Regions from separate parts of the Granulosicoccus sp. 3-233 genome, predicted to be linked through region 3. Evidence: riboswitches for the same ligand, from Rfam matches in the RefSeq annotation. Region 3 holds a riboswitch; each other region holds the start of a gene.
The links. A riboswitch is a leader RNA that binds a small molecule or an ion and turns the genes downstream of it on or off. The one in region 3 is predicted to bind thiamine pyrophosphate.
Positions count from the first base shown of each region.

Region 1: it holds a riboswitch for thiamine pyrophosphate, as region 3 does, so the genes downstream of both, thiB (thiamine ABC transporter substrate binding subunit) here and ACUNV4_RS21400 (sodium:solute symporter family transporter) in region 3, are expected to answer to the same signal.
Region 2: it holds a riboswitch for thiamine pyrophosphate, as region 3 does, so the genes downstream of both, thiD (bifunctional hydroxymethylpyrimidine kinase/phosphomethylpyrimidine kinase) here and ACUNV4_RS21400 (sodium:solute symporter family transporter) in region 3, are expected to answer to the same signal.

Region 1 is NZ_JBQYLE010000004.1:367,482-371,632, forward strand. It holds gene ACUNV4_RS13550 (rhodanese-like domain-containing protein) at 218-649, opposite strand; gene ACUNV4_RS13555 (lysophospholipid acyltransferase family protein) at 755-1,639, shown strand; TPP riboswitch at 1,733-1,844, shown strand; gene thiB (thiamine ABC transporter substrate binding subunit) at 1,906-2,955, shown strand; gene thiP (thiamine/thiamine pyrophosphate ABC transporter permease) at 2,958-4,151, shown strand, end outside.
Region 2 is NZ_JBQYLE010000009.1:288,531-292,681, reverse strand. It holds gene ACUNV4_RS22255 (ABC transporter permease) at 1-262, opposite strand, end outside; gene ACUNV4_RS22250 (ABC transporter ATP-binding protein) at 263-1,015, opposite strand; gene thiD (bifunctional hydroxymethylpyrimidine kinase/phosphomethylpyrimidine kinase) at 1,012-1,866, opposite strand; TPP riboswitch at 1,922-2,048, opposite strand; gene ACUNV4_RS22240 (TIGR01244 family sulfur transferase) at 2,597-4,151, shown strand, end outside.
Region 3 is NZ_JBQYLE010000009.1:83,842-87,992, forward strand. It holds gene ACUNV4_RS21390 (LLM class flavin-dependent oxidoreductase) at 1-827, opposite strand, end outside; gene ACUNV4_RS21395 (3-oxoacyl-ACP reductase) at 857-1,630, opposite strand; TPP riboswitch at 1,679-1,775, opposite strand; TPP riboswitch at 1,856-1,967, shown strand; gene ACUNV4_RS21400 (sodium:solute symporter family transporter) at 2,064-3,503, shown strand; gene ACUNV4_RS21405 (prenyltransferase) at 3,599-4,151, opposite strand, start outside.

The DNA.
Region 1 (4,151 bases), on a different contig from region 3:
CGATAGCAGTTCCGCGTCGATGCGCCGATAATGAATTTGTGGTCAGGAACACCACACACAGGGAAGTATCACGGAGGATGTATTTCAACAAGGAAGTTCGATTCATTGGATGAATTGCACGTTTGATGACCACATCAACCTGAGGAGCCAGGATGGTTCAGCCCGGCCACCGGATGGCCGGGTGTTTTGGGTCGATGCGCAGCGGTCAAGCGCTCCCCTAGCACTGCTCCCACGGCAAGCCTTCGAAGCGCCAACCAGCCACCGTATTCCGGTGATGCTCGTCATCCAGCGGCCCCTCGAACCCGCAAGCGATGATCCTGACGTCGGCCAGACCTTCTCGCAGCAGCACCTCTGCCGCATCGTGCGACCGATTGCCACTGCGACAGATCAGCAACAGCGGTGAGGAAGAACGCCCCTTGGCCGACACCTTGCCCAACAGGGCCTTTCTGACATTGGCCACGAAATGCTCGTTCACCACCCAGTCCGGCGCATCGATCCAGGGCACATTCACCGCTCCCCTCGGATGACCGATCATCAGGAATTCCATATCGGATCGAACGTCGATCAGCGTCACACCCGGGTCCGTTTGCATCAGAGACCACGCTTCCGTGGGTGAAATGGTGTCAATGGAATCAGCGTTATCGCTCATCGGAAGAATCTGTGGCAGGCAGAACATTGCCCGGAGAAGATTCTAACGATTAAGCTCGCACAGTTACACACGCTAAACTAGAGATTCGTCACAACCGGTTTCCCGATGTCCGTGCAGCTCACTCGCCTTCTCGCCAGAATCCTCAGCTGGCTTCCACTGCGCATGAATCAGACAATCGGGGCCACTCTCGGACTGTGCGTCTGGGCGCTCAACGGCAAATTGCGCCGTATCACCGATGTGAATCTCGACATGTGCTACCCGGACATGAACGAGGCACAGCGTCGCCGTCTGAGCCGCCTCAGTCTGATGGAAACCGGCAAGCAGCTGACCGAATGCGCCTGGATCTGGCACCGGCCCATCGCTCAGACCGAACAGCTGATAATCGACATCAATGGCGAAGAGCTGATGCTCGAGGCCCGGAAATCCGGCAAGGGGTGCCTGTTCGTCTCCCCTCACCTGGGCAACTGGGAAGTTTGCTCAGCCCCCTTGTCGAGCGACGAACCATTCACCTACTTCTACCGCAGTCCGCGCAATTCCCGGCTTGACAGCGAACTCATACGCTGGCGGGCGCACCTGCGAGGACACCCGGCCTCTCTTGATGCCGGTGGTATCAGACGTGGCTTCAAGATCCTCAAGTCGGGCGGCAATGTCGGTATTCTGCCCGACCAGGAACCCGACCAGGCCAATGGAGTCTTTGCCCCTTTCTTCGGCAAGCCGGCTCTGACCATGACCCTGCTGTCCGGCCTGGCGCGGCGCAGCGGTGCTACCGTACTCTACTGTGTGGCGGAGCGCCTGCCCAGAGGCAAGGGCTGGCGACTCCACATCCTGCCCGCCGATGAGGCGGTGTCCAGTAGCGATGCAGAACAGGCCGCCACTGCTCTCAACAGCGGTGTCGAACGGTGCATCGCATTGTGCCCTGAGCAGTACCTGTGGAGCTACAAGCGCTTCAACACGACGCACGATGGCTCTCCTCGACCCTATGCACGATAGCTCCTGTGGGCACGATGGCTTCCCTCGGCAACAGCCTGCTTGCAACCATGCCTCTTATACGAGAAACTGAGCGCGGTCCACAGGACCACACGTGATGACTCAACGGGGTGCCGCAAGGCTGAGAGTCCGGCTTGAACGTCAGCCGGGACAACCCGCAGAACCTGAACCGGCTAGCACCGGCGTAGGAATTGAGTTGCTGTACCTTCGCCAGGTCATCATCCCCGACTCTTCTGTCCACGATGAGCATGACAAGCGTACACAAACCCATGCGTATGAATCCGTTCGCCACACAGCCCCGCCGATACCTGCTCTCCACCGTACTGCTGGTCAGCACCACCCTGCCCCTGACGCTTGCCAATGCCGCCGATGAACCGCGCAAGCTGACCGTCTACACCTACGAGTCCTTCACTGCCGAATGGGGACCAGGGCCCGCCATCAAGGCCGGTTTCGAAGCTCAATGCGGCGACTGCACCATCGACTTCGTCGCCCTGGACAGCTCTGCCGGCATTCTCAATCGCGTTCAGCTCGAGGGCAAGTCCAGTCCGGCGGATGTCGTGCTGGGTCTTGACACCAATCTGATGGCGATTGCCGAAGACACCGGACTGTTGGCAACATCCGGTGTCGACACCAGCGCGCTGGAATTGCCCATGACATGGACTTCCGATATCTTCGTGCCATTCGATTACGGCTACTTTGCCTTCGTCTACGACACTGAAGCCCTGCCTGAACCACCAGCCAGCCTGGATGAACTCATTGCCGCGCCCGAGGACCTGAAGATCATCATCCAGGACCCGAGAACCAGCACTCCGGGCCTGGGACTGCTGCTGTGGATGAAGTCGGTGTATGGCGACAAGGCCGCCGAAAAGTGGCAGGCTCTGCAACCGCACATCCTGACCGTCACCAAGGGCTGGAGTGAAGCCTACTTTTCGCTGTTCCTCAATGGCGAAGCACCGATGGTGCTCAGCTACAGCACCTCACCGGCCTATCATATGGAGATCGACGAAACCGACCGCTACCAGGCTGCCGCATTCAGCGACGGACACTATCTGCAAGTCGAGGTCGCCGCGTTGCTGGCCCAGTCTCCTCGACAGGCATTGGGTCGGGAGTTCCTGAACTACCTGGTCAGTCAGGAAGCCCAGACCAGCATCCCGCTCGGCAATGTCATGTACCCCGTTGCGGACCTGGAAGAACAGCTGCCAGCATCCTTCGAGAAATTGATTTCACCGACACGGACCTTGCAATTCACTCCGGAAGAAGTACGCGATGGACGCAAGTCGTGGATCGACGAATGGCTTGAAGCTTCCACCGGAAACTGATCATGTCGATACGCTGGCCCTGGTGGGCCAGTGGCGTGGTAGCACTGTTCCTCATTGCCGCCATGACACTGCTGCCACTGGGCGCCATGCTTGCAGAAGCAGGCAGCATCGACTGGCACGCTGTGGTGAACGATACCTATTTGCAGCGCGTGATTCGTTTCAGCCTTTATCAGGCGCTCGCTTCGACGATACTGGCGTTGATCACCGCCATCCCGGTGGCACTCGCGCTGTCTCACAAGCCCGCATTCCCCGGTCGCTCCCTGATCGTCTCCCTGTTCAGCCTGTCACTGGTCATACCCACTATCGTTGCCATTTACGGCATCGTTGCTGTATTCGGCCGAACTGGTTGGCTGAGCGAGCTGCTGGCAATGATGGGCAACGAGCCACTGGCGTTCTACGGATTGCCCGGTATTCTGATTGCCCACGTGTTCTTCAATATGCCCTTGGCCGCCCGTATTCTCCTGAACGCCCTGGAGAGTATTCCCGCTGACAACTGGCGCCTGTGTCGACAACTGGGCATGACGCCCTGGGCCATCTTTCGACATATCGAATGGCACCGCATGAAACACCAGCTACCGGCTCTGGCACTGTTGATCTTCACTTTGTGTTTCACCAGTTTTGCCATTGTCATGACACTGGGCGGTGGCCCACGATCCACAACCATCGAAGTTGCCATCTACCAGGCCTTGAGATTCGATTTCGACATAAGCACGGCAGTGGCTCTGGCCTGCATTCAGCTACTCATCTGTCTGTCACTGATGGCCATGAGCACCCTGCTGCGCCACGACGGCAGCATGGGTTTCGACATTTATGCAAGCCCGGTCAAAGGCAGCACCGGCGCATACCGGAACGATGTCCGAGAAGGCCTCTGGCCTGGCGCGGGATGGAACATTGCTCATGTCGGTATACTGATGCTCGGCATCGTCTTTGTGCTGTTGCCCTTGCTGGCACTGATCATCTCGGCAATCAATGGCAAGACGCTGAGTGTCATGTTCGATTCCGCGACGCTATCGGCCCTTGGCAACACCCTGGCCGTCTCCCTGACCGCCGCCATTCTGTCGGTGACACTGGGACTGGCCTTGCTGCGAAGTACGCGCTACTTGCGCATCCGCCTGGCACGGGAACGCATGGGTCAGTGGATACAACTCACGGGCAATATCATTCTTGTCCTGCCGCCTCTGGTACTGGGCACCGGC
Region 2 (4,151 bases), 200 kb from region 3:
TGGTCAGCAGGATGGCGCTGAGTATGCCGAGCACACAACCACTGAGCAGGCCGGCAATGACCTCGAAGGCGGTAATGGCGGTGTGCAGGCCGAGTGTCTGCATCTGACTGAACAGTGTCTTCAGAATTGCAAACGGTGCCGGTAGCAGAAAGTGGGGAATGCCACTGAGCATGACCAGCAGTTGCCAGGCCAGCAGCATCAGCGCAAGACTGACGAACAGACCTGGAATTCGCGCACGCCCGAGTGTCGTTGACCTGTTCATTCAGGCGGGCACCGGTCGGTTTTCACCGTTTTTCATGAATTGCCAGACGGCCGGCAACCGTGAGGCGATTTCCTCATGATCCAGCTGCCGTGGTGGTTGCGTGCGCAGCGGCATCGATTGCACGCGGGTGGGAGACCCCGGCTCGAGTACATGCAGTGCATGCGATAGCCTCAGGGCCTCCATCGGATCGTGTGTTACCAGCAGGACGGTGTGCCCGCTGAGGAGCTCGAAGGAGAGGCTCTGCAGTTCGTCGCGGGTGATGGCATCCAGACGACTGAAGGGTTCATCCATCAGTACGATGTCACGATGTTCGAGCAGGGTGCGCGCCAGGGCCACGCGCTGGCGCATGCCCCCGGAGAGTACTGCCGGCAGGGCGTCTGCCCACGACGACAGGCCGACACGTTCGAGCAGCTCGCTGACACGATGATCAGTGTCCTGCAGGCGTTCACCACGCAGCCTTGGTCCCAGCTGAATGTTCTGTCGCGCTGTCAACCACGGCAGCAGCCCATCGTCCTGCGCCATGTAGGCAATACGGCTGGATACCGGCTTGCCGGCATCCGTCAGTACGCTGCCCTCATCCGGCTGCTGCAAGCCGGCGATGATCCTGAGCAGGCTGGTCTTGCCGATGCCACTGCGGCCAAGCAGACTGTGCCACTTGCCAGCCTCCAGGTGCAGTGACAGATCCTGGAAGATCGGATGACTCCCCAGGTTCAGACTGACCTTGTTCAGCGCGATGCCGGGTGAATGACTCACGTTTGCGGCCAGAGGGCATGAAAGTGGTGGACCGGCCCGTGTCCGGAACCGATTTGCAGCTCGTCGGCACGGATGATGGCTGCATGCACGTAGATTTCAGCGGCCTGTACGGCATCGGATACGGACGCTCCCCTGGCCAGTTCAGCGGCGATGGCCGAGGACAGGGTACAGCCGGTACCGTGGGTGTTGCCGGTCTGGATGCGGGGCTGCGTGAACCGCTGCAGCTGGCCGTTCTGCAACAGCAGATCGGTACAGTCAGTGGAATTCAGGTGCCCACCCTTGAGCAGTACACAGGCGCTACCCATTTCTGCGAGTCTGGCCGCCTGAGCCTCCATATCCGCCAGATCCCCGGCCTCCTTGCCGTTGCCCAGTAGCAAGGCTGCTTCGGGCAGATTGGGGGTAATCAGCGTCGCCCGCGGAAACAGGTAGTGACGCAGGGCATCGATGGCTTCAGTGTGCAGCAGGGAGTCTCCGCTCTTGGCGACCATGACCGGGTCGAGAACAACAGGAATCGCGGGGTGCTGCTCGAGGACTTCACTGATGGTGCGGATGATGTCGACATTGGCCAGCATGCCTATCTTGATGGCGTCGATGCGGATATCGGACAGCACGGTTTCCATTTGCTGGCGAACGAATTCGGCGGGCACTTCGTGGATGGCATTCACCGCTCGCGTGTTCTGTGCCGTCAGCGCCGTGATGGTCGAGGCTCCGTAGACGCCCAGCGCGCTGAAGGCTTTCAGGTCCGCCTGAACGCCGGCGCCACCGCCTGAATCCGAGCCGGCGATGGTCATCGCAGCCGGTACGCCCCGTACTGTAGCGGGGTGAGAGATTGTCGTATTGCCAGGATTCATGTTCAGCTCCACCGGAGACGCCGGGAGGAACTGGACCCATGCAAGGGAATGACTCGGATTCCCGTGACTTGAATCCCTTCGTCGGCATTATCCGCATCAGGTTCAGCGGGATCGTGCAATCAGATGCATCATCTCAGCCGAACGCCCACCTCTGTAGTCGTCCAGCACCCCGTCAAGTGTGCGAGAGAGTATCACGCGTCAATCCACTTGACCAGATGCTCTTCCTGAAAATTCTCGGTACTGGCCGTCATCGCCCGGCCATGACGGTTCCACACTCTTGCAGTAATCTCCGTGAATATCCTGTTGGTCATGGGCGCCTGACCACTGACCTCTGATCCGTGACCCGTGACCCGTGAACCCGTGAACCCGTGAACCCGTGAACCCGTGAACCCGTGAACCCGTGAACCCGTGAATCCGTGAATCCGTGAATCCTGAACCCTGAACCCTGAACCCTGAACCCTGAACCCTGAACCCTGAACCCTGAACCCTGGGCAGAGGCACTGGGGAACGCCTGCACGGCTGGTGTGCCCTGGCCAGGTCGATGGTGACGGTGACATTGTCACCGACCCCTTGAGAAATCAGGTCTATTCTCCCGATCACCAGTGGCCGGCCGGGATCGGAATCGGGCGTGCATGCGGTAGTGGCGCCGGCCAGGAACATCGGTTCATGCCGAGAGAATAGCGGCGCGATGCTCAACAATCACTGACAACAACCCCGGGAAACACCGCCCATGGACGTCAAGAACATTTCAGACACTCTCTCCCTGAGCAAGCAGTTGCAGATCGACGATATTGCCCGGCTGCGTGAATTGGGATTCCGGTCGATCATCTGCAATCGGCCTGACGGAGAAGCGGCTGATCAGCCCACTTTTGCTGAAATACAGGCCGAGGCAGCCAGACACGGTCTGGAAATGCGATATCTGCCCGTCGTTCCTGGCCAGGTAAGCAATGAAGACGTCGACAGCTTCGCGCGGGCAATGCAGGAAATGCCGAAGCCTGCAATGGCCTATTGCCGCAGCGGTACACGCTCTGCCACCTTGTGGTCTCTGGGCCAGGCCCGTACGCGACCGGTGCCGGAGATTCTGGCCGCCGCCAGAAGTGCCGGCTTTGACCTGTCAGGCGTCGTCCGGCGACTGGCCAATGGAGGGGTCACACCAACCGACAAGGCTGATGGTTCTTTTGATGTCGTGATTGTCGGGGCGGGTGCCGCCGGTATCGCCGTGGCATCCAGTCTGCTCAAGCGCCAGGCGGATCTGCAGCTTGCCTTGATCGACCCTGCCGATATTCATTACTACCAGCCCGGATGGACCATGGTGGGAGGCGGGATATTCGAACCGGAGAAAACCGTCAGAACCATGGGGTCGCTGATACCCCCTGGTGTGCAATGGCTCAAGACAGCAGTCACGGCCTTCGAGCCGGCGAACGATTCGATCATACTTGAAGGCTGTCGAGTCATCCGGTACAAGCGGCTCATCGTCTGTCCAGGTCTCAAACTCGACTGGCACCGGGTGGAAGGGCTGACAGAGACCCTGGGACGCAATGGCGTGACCTCCAATTACCGCTACGATCTGGCTCCCTATACCTGGTCGCTGGTACAGTCGATGACGTCAGGCAAGGCGGTGTTCACACAGCCTCCCATGCCGATCAAGTGCGCCGGTGCGCCACAGAAGGCGATGTACCTGTCGGCAGATCACTGGAATCGCACTGGCGTTCTGCAGGATATCGATATCGATTTCAACAATGCCGGTGGAGTACTGTTCGGGGTCAAGGACTATGTGCCGGCACTGCAGGAATACGTTGAACGGTACCGTGCGTCACTGAATTTCTTTCACAATCTGGTGGCAGTGGATGGCGATGCGGGAAAGGCCTGGTTCGACGTGAGCGACGCCGACAAGCCCGTCAGACGAGTGGAAGTGGAATTCGACATGATGCATGTCTGTCCCCCTCAATGTGCTCCGGAATTCATCAGTGCCTCGCCGTTGGCTGATGCGGCCGGCTGGGTGGATGTCGAGCAGTCGACTCTGCGTCACAGGAGCCATGAGAATATCTGGGCATTGGGCGATGTCATGAATGCACCCAATGCGAAGACGGCCGCCGCTGCTCGCAAGCAGGCACCGGTCGTGGCGGCCAATGTCATTGCCGATATCGCTGGCAGGTCTCCCGTGGCGTCCTACGATGGTTACGGGTCCTGCCCCCTGACTGTCGAGCGTGGCAGGATTGTTCTGGCCGAGTTCGGCTATGGTGGCGCTCTGCTACCCAGCTTTCCGACATGGCTGCTCGACGGGA
Region 3 (4,151 bases):
TTGGCTTTGGCCTCTTCCTCGGTTGCTGCCACGTAGGTAACCAGCCCTGGCATGATCGGCACATCCACCTTGCGGCCGGCAGCTTTCACCCGTCGCTTGATATCCCGATAATAGCTTTGCGCTGCAGGCAGATCATAGGCCACCGCATAGATTGCTTCTGCACGGCTGGCCGCCAGTGCCCTACCCTGTTCCGAGGCACCAGCCTGAAACAGTACCGGATGCCCTTGCAATGGGCGCGGTACGTTCAACGGACCATCAACGTGAAAGAATTCTCCCTGATGATTGATGGCACGCACCTTCCCGGGGTCGGCATAATGCCCCTGACGATCAAACAGCAAGGCGTCATCATCCCAGGAATCCCACAGGTCTGACACCGCCTGCACGAACTCCTCGGCGCGTCGGTAACGCTCGTCATGATCCGGCATTTTCCGGTAACCATGGTTGCGGGCTTCAGCGTCAAACATCGACGTAACCACGTTCCAGCCAATTCTGCCACCGGAGATATGATCCAGCGACGCCAGCAGGCGAGCGGCATGAAATGGCGTGTAGAAGGTGCTGGACACGGTGCTGATGAAGCCGATGCGATGAGTCGCCCGACTCATCGCGGCGATGGCAGTCAGTGGCTCCAGATACCACCAGCTGCCGTCCGACACATTACCCGCCGCCCCGCTGTCGGCGAAGAAAACGGCATCCAGCTTGCCGCGTTCGGCCACTTGCGCGAGAGCTTCGTAATAGCGAATATCACCCAATTGCTCTACCGAGGACTGTGGATGTCGCCAGGCGGCCCGGTGATGGCCGCAGCCCATCAGGAACAGATTGATATGCATCGTCCGCGTATGCGTTCGCCCGGTGCTCATCAGCCCTTCACCAGACCACCATCCACGACCAGGTTCTGCCCGGTCACCGAACGCGCCCAGGACGAGGCGAAGAACAAGGTGGCATCAGCGAATTCCGCCGGTGTGGTCACTCGCCGCAGGGGCGTGCTCGCCGCAATGAAGTCGAACACGGCCTCCGGGGTTGCTGCCGAGGCATCCGTGGTACGCAACAGACCGCCCGACACCATGTTCACGGTGATGTTGTCGGGCCCCAGATCCTGCGACAGCGTGCGAGTCAGTGACAACAAGGCTGCCTTGCCAGCGGTGTAGTCGTGATACGGCACTACGGGATTCTGGAACAGATTGGTTCCGACGTTCACGATACGACCAAAACCTGCCTCGCGCATGCCCGCCAGTGCTGACTGAGTCGTGTTAATGGCACCGCCGACAACTCCCGAGAATTGCTGGTTCATGTTTTCCCAGGTCAGCTGATCCACGTTCGGACGTGCATCGCCGTTGAATGTGAAGTCAGGCAAGGCATTGTTGATGACAGTTGTCACCGGTGTGCCGAAATGCTGTCGGGCCTGATCGAACATCGCCTGTACTGCGGCTCGCTCGCATACATCAGCCTGTACGGCGAGCGCATGCTCCGGGAATCTTTCTGCCAGGCGCCTGGCCGCATCAGAACTGCGATGATAGTTTATAACAACTCTGGCACCTTCTCGGAGAAAGGCAGCTACCAGGTGTTCACCCAGGCCACGGGCACCACCGGTAACCAGAACCAGTTGTTGATCAAGACGGAGAGACTGCTGCATGTAAACCTCAGGATTGAGGCGAAGGCATGAATGCACAGGTGTGGCGGCAGAGCCAGCGACTGACATCCCTTCGCCAGTATGAACTGGATCAGGTTCAACGGGTTTTTTCTCAGCCCTGCAAATCAGGACACCCCGTGTCGAGCGAAAACCATAGCACAACAACTGAGGAAAGATGTAGCGTCAATTGATAATCGTTGACAAGTGGACTTGAACTTCCTATTCTGCGCTCACTCCTGGGGGTGCCGTGGAAAGCGGCTGAGACACCACACTGTGTGTGTGGCAACCCTTTGAACCTGATCCGGATAATGCTGGCGAAGGGAAGGAACAAGGCTGCACCATGCATGCCTCCAGCCTCTTTCCCGTCTCCCTGCCTTGCCGGATGCCCGCCACCTGTGGCGAAACGTCAGCGCCGCTCAAGACAAGGAAGACAACCATGTTCAGCACCTCCACAGCCCTCATATGGCTGCTTGTATTCGCGGCACTGTTCGCCGTACCAGGCTTGCTCTATGCCCATCGCAAACAGGACAGACTGGACGACTATCTGGTGGCTCGCAACAGCCAGAGCAGCGCTGCCACACTGCTGACGTTGCTGGCCACGACCCTGGGCACATGGATTCTGTTCGGCCCGGCGCAGGCTGCCACCTGGGGAGGTATAGGCGCCATCACCGGCTATGCTCTGGGGGCTCTGGCGCCACGGCTGATCATGATCCCACTGGGCTGCCGTATCCGTGTTCTGATGCCCGAAGGCCATACCCTGACCGAGTTTGTACTCGCTCGCTACGGACGGGTGATGTATGGCTTCGTTTTGGTCATCATGGTCTTCTATCTCTTCATCAGTCTGAGCGCAGGGCTGACCGCCATTGCCAGGATGGTTGCCCTGCTGGCACCGGTACCCCTGTGGCTGACGGCCAGCATCGTCATGGGTGCAACACTGCTGTACACCCTGTATGGCGGGCTTCGGGTAACCATCTTCACCGACCGTCTTCAATTGCTTGTCATACTGCCCTTTCTGGCCTTGCTGATCGGCTTCGGTTGGCAAGCCAGCAATGGACTGACCCCTGCTTTGCAAGGCCTGCGGACAACAGCACCGCAACTACTCAACCCACTGGATATCAACGGCCTGAAATCCGGACTGACGTTTTTCATCGCAGTCGTTCTCACCGGACTTTTCTATCAAGGCACCTGGCAAAGAGTCTTTGCAGCGCGCGACAACCGTGTCATTCGCAACGGCTTCATTCTCAGCGGCCTGCTGAGCTTTCCCATCATCTTTATCATGGGCCTGTTCGGCCTTGCTTTCGTGGGCCTGGACTTGCCCGGTGATGGGTCTGTCGCCCTGTTCAGCGTTCTGCTGGCGGATGTGCCTCTGTGGTTCGCCATTGGCCTGCTGCCATTCGGGCTGGCCCTGATCATGAGCAGCGCAGATTCCACCATCAGCGGGCTGACCAGCATCATGGTAGTCGACCTGCACCGCTTGTTGCCTCAGATGAACAATCAGACCCTGCTGTCCTGGTCGCGCTGGCTGATCCTGCTGCTGTCCTTGCCGGTGTTGCTCGTAGCCGCTCAGGGCTACAGTGTGCTGTATCTGTTTCTATTGGCAGACCTGCTTTGCTGCGCAGCGGCGTTTCCGGTATTTTTCGGTTTGTTCAATGCTCGCTATCAAAGCACCAATGCAGCGCTCAGTACGTTCTGTGGTCTGGTGGCCGGGCTGGTGGTTTTCCCACTGCCCGGGGCACCTGTCACGAATCTGCTGGAATCGTTCCTGTTGGCATCACTGCTGCCGGTGGCGGTATCGCTGCTGTTATTGCGTCTACCCGTAAATTCGCTCTTCGATTTCACTTCGCTGGCGCAGCGAGTGCGAAAACTGGAAGGATAAAGAATTGCCAGCCTCATGATTCGGGAACGACTCCACGGTGACCTCGGCGGTGAAGCACATCAGCATGCGCAACAGCCATGGTTCATGCGTATTCGTCAGCCATGGATGATGCTGAAGCCCAGAAATACCGACGTCATGACCGTTGCCCAGACGTTCATCCCCAGGTACGGCAACAATCTGCCCAACGATGTTCCGTGCCTGGCAATACCGAAGAACACCATGACCGCGATCCCCATCGGAAAGAAGCACACGATACTCAACTCGGGAAATATTCCCGTCAGAATGCCCAGGACAATGACCCCACAAGTGGCCATGACGGTATTGCCATACAACAGGATGCCCTTGCGTTCGCCGTAGACAATGGGAAAATGTCGCCGACCGACACTTCTGTCCGCAGCGATATCAGGAAACTGGTTGAGCAGCAGGAGGTTGTTGGAAAGAAAAAACGGCACCAATGAGGCAATCCCTGCCTGGATCGAGTACTCGCCAGTGAGCACCACATGCGTTCCCATGACGATCAACGGACCGAAACCGATGCCCGGAGCCATCAGGCACAGCACAGGATGTCGGTTCAACCAGGGTGTGTAGGCCAGGATGATGAGAATACCGATGATCCCCAAAGGCAGTATCAGCAGACCCACACCGAAT